One region of the Microbulbifer sp. ALW1 genome, then DNA from elsewhere that is predicted to be linked to it. Evidence: riboswitches for the same ligand, from Rfam matches in the RefSeq annotation. Region 1 holds a riboswitch; the other holds the start of a gene.
What was found. Region 1 has a riboswitch for thiamine pyrophosphate ahead of GRX76_RS07700 (TonB-dependent receptor). Riboswitches for the same ligand answer to the same signal wherever they lie in the genome.
Positions count from the first base shown of each region.

Region 2: another riboswitch for thiamine pyrophosphate. It lies ahead of thiC (phosphomethylpyrimidine synthase ThiC); the one in region 1 lies ahead of GRX76_RS07700 (TonB-dependent receptor).

Region 1 is NZ_CP047569.1:1,895,392-1,900,044, reverse strand. Features, by position in the region: gene GRX76_RS07715 (phospholipase) at 1-775, shown strand, start outside; gene GRX76_RS07710 (peptidylprolyl isomerase) at 868-2,202, shown strand; gene GRX76_RS07705 (hypothetical protein) at 2,199-2,792, shown strand; TPP riboswitch at 2,885-3,000, shown strand; gene GRX76_RS07700 (TonB-dependent receptor) at 3,052-4,653, shown strand, end outside.
Region 2 is NZ_CP047569.1:3,759,141-3,763,793, forward strand. Features, by position in the region: gene thiC (phosphomethylpyrimidine synthase ThiC) at 1-1,443, opposite strand, end outside; TPP riboswitch at 1,584-1,682, opposite strand; gene GRX76_RS15565 (aldehyde dehydrogenase family protein) at 1,967-3,334, opposite strand; gene GRX76_RS15570 (sulfite exporter TauE/SafE family protein) at 3,352-4,125, opposite strand; gene GRX76_RS15575 (hypothetical protein) at 4,312-4,593, shown strand.

The sequences.
Region 1 (4,653 bases):
CTGCGGTGCGGTTACCGGCGACTGTGTATACGCGCCGGTATTCAATGCCGGCGCCTCCCTGGTGAACTACACCAGCTACTGGCACTTCCAGAATCACACCCGCGGGCCCGACGTGCATGGTAACGACCTGGGTGGCTACAACTACGACCTGCTCACCGTGTGGGGGGATATCGACAACCTGGCCGCCAGCTGGCTGGTGGGCGATTACCTGGATGACGGCAATGGTGGTATGTCGGGCTGGTTCTGGGCAGATGATTCGGAGTACAACAGCTACGGCATTACCGAAGCAAACTATCGACAGGGAAGTCATTCCGCAAAATCCATGTACGACGATTTCGAGGAAATTCCCTTCCAGCCCATCGATAACCTCGGCCAGTACTGGTACAGCCAGTTCCTCGCCCAGCCCACCGCGCAAAGCCTCGGTTTTGTCATGCACACCACCGACCTGCTGCAGCCCCACCACGTCTGGACAACGTCCGCATTGAATCACAGCGGCTGGGAAGGCTGGGTCGCCGACTACTATGACAGTGAAAACCTGAACGACAACACGCTAGTTACCCAGGCCCTGAGCAACTTTGTCCCGGTCAACAGCAACAACCACGATATCCGACCGTTGCTCACCCAGGGTGGCGCACTGGCGTATAGCAGCGGTGGCATCGTGTTGTCGAGCACAGATCACAATGACCGGGTCCAGGTAGCGCGCACCGTTGTCCCCAACGCGATCGCCATGGTAGTTCACATCCTGAACCACGCCGCACAGCGGGTAAGCCAGTAACTATCGATAGGTAAATCGATAAGTAAATCGATAAGTAAATCGGTAACGAAAGAATGCCGGTATCTCTCGATACCGGCAGACGGAAATCAACGATGAAAAACAACAAGCTCTGGTTACTGGTTCCGGCAGTCGCAGTGATACTTTTGACCGCTACCCTGTTCACTCCTGCACTGCCAGATCATGTGGCGGCACGTATCGATGGCGAGGCTATCACTTTCGAGGCGCTGGACCTTTTCGTTGCTGTAGCGCGGCAGCGAAACGCGTCCGCGGATCGGGAGTCCGTGTTAAAAGGTCTGTTGGAAAACCGGATCCTGGCGAACAAGTTCACCGGGCAATCGTCCGAGGCTGCTCCCTCTCTAGTGGGTTACGACCGAGATACCCAGCTGGAGCAACAGCTGTTCCGCCTCATTCGCAGCGCTTTCAGCGAATCACTGCAAAACGACATGCGCAATACTGGTACTGGCGACGTCCTGGACTTCCTTACCGCACCGCTATCCATCGATACCGAATACCTGGCGCCAGCGCTGCGGCTGCAACAGCAACTTTACACTTCGATGACGCCACAACAGCAGCAACAAGCAAAAAATCTGGTACTGGCCCGGTATCGTTTTCATCCGCAACAAGCTGAGCGGCAGCTGACGCTGTGGGACTTGTACCGCCGCCAAAATATGCAGCTCAAGGTACAAATGCACAACCTGAATCAGGACTTCATTCGCGAGGCGATCCGGCAGCAGTTAACCATGGAATTTGTACTCGACTGGTTTGAGCGCCAATCCGGTGTGAGTGAACTCTCTCGCACGATCATCAAGCAGTGTGTGGAAGATGCACTGGTGCGAGAATCCGGCCTGCGCCAAATGGGATTGCTACAGGATATCCACGACGAAAACCCCAAACTGCAGGCCCTCGCCAGACAGGTCACCGCTGAGGAAATTGCAAACTATTACTGGCGCCACCGGGACAAATTTACCCGGGTGGAAAAAGTTCATGCCTATCACATTCGCCTGGACAGCCAGGAGCTAGCGGACCAGGTGTACGCAGAAATTCAGGGCGGCTTGTCCTTTGCGGAAGCCGTAACACGTTACTCCCAGGCCGAAGACAAAGCCTCCGGTGGCGCACTGGGGTGGATAGACCGCAACAGCCGTGAGGATCACTGGAGCAAGGCGCTGGCATTTGTGCAAACACCCCATCAGGTTTCCCGACCCGTTCGCAGCCCCCAGAACGGCAAAGTGCTTTACTGGGAAATACTCTTGGTAGACCAGCGGGAAACCGGTTTTCAACCGGCAGACGGCGAGTCAGTGCGCTACCGGGCTGCCAACGCCATTGCGCAGCAAAAGCTACAGCAGACGTTCCAACAGTTACTGCACGAATCTCGGGAAGCCGCCCACATCGAAATACACAGAGAAATAAACCGGAAGAACGCATCATGACGCGCCAGTTAATCACCTTCGCATTTATTTCCGCAGCTCTTCTCGGTGTCTATTGGTCTGGGGTTTGGCCGACAGCGGCTAATGGTGTCCCCACCAATGGCTCTGGGCAGTCATCGCAAAAAGCTGACGCAATCGCCAAGCGGAGTCCCTCATCCTCCCCCTTGCAGTCATCCGACCAGCAACCTGCACAACCGAAAACCGCCAGCAAAGGGCCTCAGGAGACAGAACCCAGCGCGGTTACCTCGCTGCGCCAGACTATGGCCGCAGGCGACCCGCGCATGCCCCCTCTGGCCCCCAGGCCCAGCGATCGGGTTGCTCCCACCACCCAAGAGCTGGCAGACCACAAGCTGTATCAGGCGTACGAAGCGCGTCAGCAGCAGCAGGTGTACGCCTCTTTTGCCGCCGCTTCGGCCAAAAAAATCGCCGATTTAAAAGACATGATCGCACTGGGACGGCAGGGCGGAGTATCACCGGAGCAGCTGGCTGAAGGTGAGAGAAAGCTGGATCGACTGAAGAAGCAGCGGGCGCAGCTGCTAGAGCAGCATCCACAACCTGCAGGAGAAGCGCCGCCGAAGCAGGTCCAGAAGTAGCCACAGAAGCAAGCCCCGTCCTCGACCTGGCGGCTGCTGGGGTTCACATTCACCAGTTCCGACACTTCTGCATATCTGCTACCATCGCGCCCGCAAAACCTAAGGGGTGGCAACCGCCTGAGATGCCGCCAGATCATATCGGTCTGGCCCGCAAACCCTTGAACCTGATCCGGCTAATACCGGCGTAGGAATAGGTAGTCCACAAGCTCCCCTCTTCACGTCGCACTCCGGGTCTCTCACTTATTTGTTCGAGAGAGCCATGAATTCCAATAACTGCATCAAGCCCAGAACCAAATCCGGTATCAAGCCTGTCGCCCAGGCGATCGCCACTGCCACAGCCCTGGCCAGCGTGCCTGCCGCTGCGGAAACCGCCATCGAAGAAGTGGTGGTTACCAGCCAGCTGCGCACGGCCAGCCAGTTTGACACCCCCACCAGTGTGAGTGTTTTGGATACCGCCGTCATTGAAACCCGCGGCGCGACCAATCTTGAGCAACTGCTGAATCTGGCGCCCAACGTGAATTTTTCCAGCGGTGCCTCTCGTGGCCGCTTCGTGCAGATCCGCGGTATCGGCGAGCGCAGCCAGTTTATCGACCCGGTGAATCCGTCCGTTGGCCTGATTGTCGACGGCATCGACTTTACCGGCCTCGGCCTCGCCGCCAGCACCCTGGATATGCAGCAGGTGGAAATCCTGCGCGGCCCGCAGGGCACCGTGTATGGCGCCAACGCGCTGGCGGGTCTGGTGAGCATGACCAGCAATGCACCGACTGCGGAAACCTTTGCAAAAGTATCCGCCGAAGCCGCCCGCTACGGTTCCCACACTCTTTCTGCGGTCACCAGTGGCCCACTGTCAGAGCAATTAAGCTACCGCTTCGCGATACAGAATCAGCAGTCCGACGGCTATGTGCACAACCGCTACCTGGACCGCAAAGACACCAACAATATTGATGAGACCGTGGCCCGCGGCAAGCTGCGCTACCAGGCCAGTGACGACCTGCAACTGGACTTCACCCTCTTCTACCTGGACGCGGACAACGGCTACGACGCCTTTACGCTGGATAACTCCCGCAACACCCTGTCCGACCAGCCGGGCTGGGACCGTCAGGAAGCCCTCGCCGGCGCAGTGAGCGGACTTTGGTCCGGCAACGAACTGTTCACCGTCAAATCCGTACTGAGCGCCGCCACCTCCGATACCGAATACGGCTATGACGAAGACTGGACTCATGTGGGCTTTCACCCCTGGGAATACAGCTCCACCGACAACTACCTGCGCGACCGCGACAACCTGAGCGTCGACGTGCGCCTGGTCTCCACCGACGAAAGTCGGCTGTTCGGCGGCAGCACCGGCTGGGTGGCCGGTGCATACCTGCGCACCGAGGAAGAAGCACTGGAACGCAACGCCAGCTTCGCCAGCCAATTCGATACCGACAATGCGGCCATTTACGGGCAGCTGAATACCGCCCTGAATGCGCGCTTCGAACTGATTGCCGGCCTGCGCCTGGAGCAGCGCCGCGCGGACTACAGTGACTCGCTTGCGGTCACCAGCGATACCAGCGAAGACCTGTGGGGCGGCAATATCACCCTGCAGTTCAACGCCACCGACAACACCATGCTTTACGGCACCCTGTCCCGCGGCTACAAGGCCGGCGGTGTCAACGGTCGCATTATTTCTGCCTCGGAAAACAACCCGGCCATCGGCAGCGACACCTTCCTGTTCGAAACCGAAAGCATGCTGAACTACGAGTTCGGGGTAAAAGGTGATTGGCTGGAAAGCCGCCTGCAGGCCCAGGTCGCCGCCTTTTACCAAGACCGCAGCGACGTTCAGGCCAAGCAGTCCATCTTCAACCCGGACGACTTTTCCTTC
Region 2 (4,653 bases), 1.9 Mb from region 1:
AGCTATGTCGGTGGTCAGGGGGCCGAGGGTATAGAAGGGGGCGCCGTGGCAGTGCTCCAGCTGTTCGTCCATGTTTTGTTTGATCTTGTGCATGGGCACGTGGCCGGGGCCTTCGATCATGGTTTGGACGTCGTGTTTCCAGGCAATTTCGGTGAGTTCGCCGAGGGTGTGCAGTTCGCCGAACTGGGCTTCGTCGTTGGCGTCGGCGATACAGCCAGGGCGCAGGCCGTCGCCCAATGAGAAGCTGACGTCGTAGGCTTTCAGGATTTCACAAATATCCTCGAAGTGGGTGTAGAGGAAGTTTTCTTTGTGGTGGGCGAGGCACCATTTGGCCATGATGGAGCCACCGCGCGAGACGATGCCGGTGACGCGTTTGGCGGTGAGAGGTACGTAGCGCAGCAATACGCCGGCGTGGATGGTGAAGTAGTCGACGCCCTGCTCTGCCTGTTCAATCAAGGTATCGCGGAATACGTCCCAGTTGAGGTCTTCGGCAATGCCGTCGACTTTTTCCAGGGCCTGGTAGATCGGTACGGTGCCGATGGGGACCGGTGAGTTACGCAGGATCCATTCGCGGGTTTCGTGGATGTTCTGGCCGGTGGAAAGATCCATTACGGTGTCGCCGCCCCATTTGATGGACCAGACGAGTTTTTCCACTTCTTCTTCGATAGAGGAGGTGATCGCGGAGTTGCCGATGTTGGAGTTCACTTTACACAGGAAGTTGCGGCCGATGATCATCGGTTCCAGTTCTGTGTGATTGATGTTCGCGGGGATAATGGCACGGCCTTCGGCGACTTCGCGGCGGACGAATTCCGGGGTGATTTGTGGCGGAATGTAGATGCCTTCGCGAGCTTTCTGATAGTCCGTTGTCGTCAGCTCCTCAGCGATTTTCGCGCGACCCATGTTTTCGCGGATGGCGATAAATTCCATCTCCGGGGTGATGATGCCCTGGCGCGCGTAGTGCATCTGGGTGACGTTCTTGCCGGGCTTGGCTTTGCGCGGTGCGGGCAGGTTATCGAAGCGGATATGGTCGAGGCCCTGGTCGGCCATGCGTTTCTGGCTGTAGGCGGCCTGGCGGGTGTCGAGTATTTCGGTGTCGTCGCGGGCTTCGATCCATTGCTGGCGCAGTTTCGGCAGGCCTTCACGGACGTTGGGTTTGTAATCTGGGTCGGAGTATGGGCCGGCGGTGTCGTAGACCTGCAACGGTTCATTGGGCTCAAATACGGGGTTTTGTTCGTCGCCGCCGACGAGGCTTTGGCCCAGGCAGATTTCGCGAACGCCGACCTTGACGCCTTTGTGCTCCCCTTGCAGATAGACTTTGCGGGAGTTGGGGAATTGTTGGGCGGTGAGGTTATCGAGGAATTTTTTGGCACTTTCCTGCTGTTCGGCGCGGCTCTTCTTATTTGTTTTATTAGTGTTGGTTTTTGGTTCGGCGACTTGAGACATGCTGACCCCTTGCGTCATTTCTGACGTTCCATGGATGGTATCCGTGAGTGGATGCCGGGGGGCAGATGGGAGAGCGGGTTTCGGACGCGCAGATTTAAAATCAAATTTAAATCTGGATTCAAACATGCGTACGAAAAGTAGCGAATTCAGATCTTGTTCCCTACGCGGGGGTTACCCCGATCAGGTTCAACGGATCTCGCAACAGCGATCTCAGCCCAAAGGCACTCCGACAAGTTGGGGCCGAGTATAGTGGTAATTTGACCGGAAGGACAAGTCTTTGGGAATTTGAGGTGTGGTTCTGCGCCCCGTATTGGGTTTTTCGCGGCTTGAAGGTCCGTTGTACTTCGTAGCACTTCTAGTGGCGCCCGGTCACTGGGTAGTAGCTTTCAGGACCGCTGTGAATACGTCCCTGTACGCTGCGTCGGCGACGTCCATGTCGCCGACGCTCCTGAAAGCTACTACCCAGCGCCCGGCCTTCGATTCACACTTCTGACTTCGATTTCACCATCTGGCTTCGTAGTGGTTAGATCACCAGCGTCTTTTGATAGCTCATTTCTCGGATGGCGTAGCTCACGCCTTCTCTGCCTACGCCGCTTTCTTTTACACCGCCGAAGGGGAAATGTTCAGCGCGGAAGCCCGGGCCGTCGTTGACGGCGAGAAGGCCTACGTCCAGTTGGTTGTATAGACGTTTTGCCAAGGCGAGGTTTTGGGTGAATACGCCGGCTTGCAGGCCGAAGGGTGAACTATTGATCAAGGAAACCAGTTCTGCTTCGTCATCGAACTTGCGCAGCGGAACAACCGGACCAAAGGTTTCTTCCGCAACCAGTTCGGCGTCGTCGGCGACGTTGTCGAGGATGGTTGGCCAGAGGATATTGCCTTCGCGCTTGTGACCAAACAAAACATTTGCACCGCGCTGTACGGCAGATTCGATGCGTCCTGCCACTTCATCGGCAGCGGCGGTGTGGATCAGGGGGCCGACGAAGGTGTCGTCAAGAGCGGGGTCGCCGACGTTTAGGTTGGCGGTGGCGGTGACGAGTTTTTCGGCGAAAGCATCGAACACTTCGCTGTGGACAAACAAACGTTTGGCGGCGGTGCAGCGTTGACCGGCAGTGGCAAAGCGTTGGTTGATGGTGGCGTTTACCGCCGCATCGAGGTCGGCGTCGGGCATGACGATGAGCGGGTCGTTGCCGCCGAGTTCGAACAGCATTTTTTTGTAGCCGGCGTTCTTCGCGATGGCGTTGGCGGCGGCGGTGCCACCGGTGAAGTTGATCGCCTGGATTTCCCGGTGGGACACCGCGTAGCTGGTGGCTTCGATATCCGGGATCAGCATTTGCAGTACGGATTTGTCCATGCCGGCGGCGTAGCAGAGTTCTACCAGCAGCTCCGCGGAACGTTTGTTCTGCGGGCCGGGTTTGAACAGGATGGTGTTGCCTGCGGCAAAGGCGGGGCCGATTTTGTGTACTGCGATGTTGATCGGGAAGTTGAACGGCGTGATGCACAGCACGGTGCCCAGCGGCTTCCACAGTACCACGCCGATTTTTTCGCGCATGGGCGGGAAGGCGTCGGAGTCGAGGGCTTCGCCGTTGATATTACGGGCTTCCATGGCGCTGGACAGGGCGGTGTTGTAGGCGCGGTCGATTTCGATTCGGCTGTCACTGATGGTTTTGCCGGTTTCTTCACAAATCAAACGGGCCAGGTCTTCCTTGCGTTCCAGCATTAGCTGGGCAAGTTTCATCAGGATATTCGAGCGCTCAAATGCGGGGGTGGCCAGCTGGGTTTGGCGGCCGGCCACCAGGGTTTGGATCGCCTGCTCTACTTGTTCTTTGGTGTGGAAGTCGTAGGCTTCGATCTGCTCGCCGTTGTAGGGGTTAATAATCTGATAATCGGCCATCGTATATACCTAAATTCTTATGCTACAAACAACTGGTAAACAATACGCGCCCCGGCAATCACGAGTGCCGCGCGCATTAAGTTGAAAAAAACTTCGCTGTTGATCCGGTTCAATAGTGCAATACCGATGCGGGTACCAATTACCGCAGCTATGGTGAGTAGCAGGATCAGCCCCAGATGATCGGAAAAGGCAAATCCCAGATAAATAAACGCAGGCACCTTGAGTGCGTGGCACCAGGCCTGCATCACGGATTTGTTCGCCACAATCTCTTTGGGCGTCATATCCTTGCGCACAAAGAAAGCGGCCAGCAGCGGATCTACCGCACCGGCGACAATACCCAATGTACCGGTAGCGATGCCCACCCAGAAAAAATTGCGCGGCTTCAGTCGGATTTCCGGCAGTTTTTTCGGTTTGAAAACGGTGTAGAAAATCAGCACTGCCAGCAACACCAACGGCAGCTGTTTCCAGTCGAGATTGGCTAGCCCCAGGGTCATAGCAGCGGAGCCCAGGGTGCAACCAATAAAGAACGGTATGCATTGCTCCCAGCGGATATGTTCGCGCACGTAGGCAACGCGCGCGAGATTATTCAGCAGCTGCACGGCGCCGTGAATCGGCACCAGGGCACGCAACGGAATAACCACGTTCAATGCGGCAAACATCAAAATGCCGCCCGCGCCGCCGGTCACCGCGGAGATAAACGCGCTGACCACGCAGACAGCAAGTAACAGCCCAAGGGCAAGGCCGGGGCTCTGGTCTGGCATCAGGCTTAACAGCGAACCCAGCTCCGCCAAGGACTACCCCCACGCTTTGAACAGTGACTGATATTAATGCGAACGTATTCGTTCGAACGGTTTTTGAGCGATGGCCAGTCTACCCATATGACAGGCTTAAACCCAGTAGTCACGGGCCTGCAGCTGGTCATTTAGGGACATAATCAGCGAATTAGGGCGTTGTTCTGGCTACCCTAAACTGGAGCCATGAAGCCCGATACCAGTACCGCCATGCGCGAGATCATCTCGGAAGTCCGCACCACCCTGCCCTTCACCATGCCGGCAGCCGAGCTATGTGCGGGCCCTTGCCAGGGCTGCGCGAAGAAGTTGTTGGAGTATCTGGATCAGGAGATCGAGGAATGGGAAAGCCGCCTGGATGCGGATGAGAAACCGACTCTTGGTGAAGTCTCCAGGTTCGCCAAGACGTGCACCCGTATTCACAAGGCAATTGCGGCGAATGGGTTAATTACTTCGGATCATACCCAGTAAAACGCACTGAATCCCTTCTGTGGCGGCCAAGCACCGGGAGTGGCTTTTCAGGACCGCTGT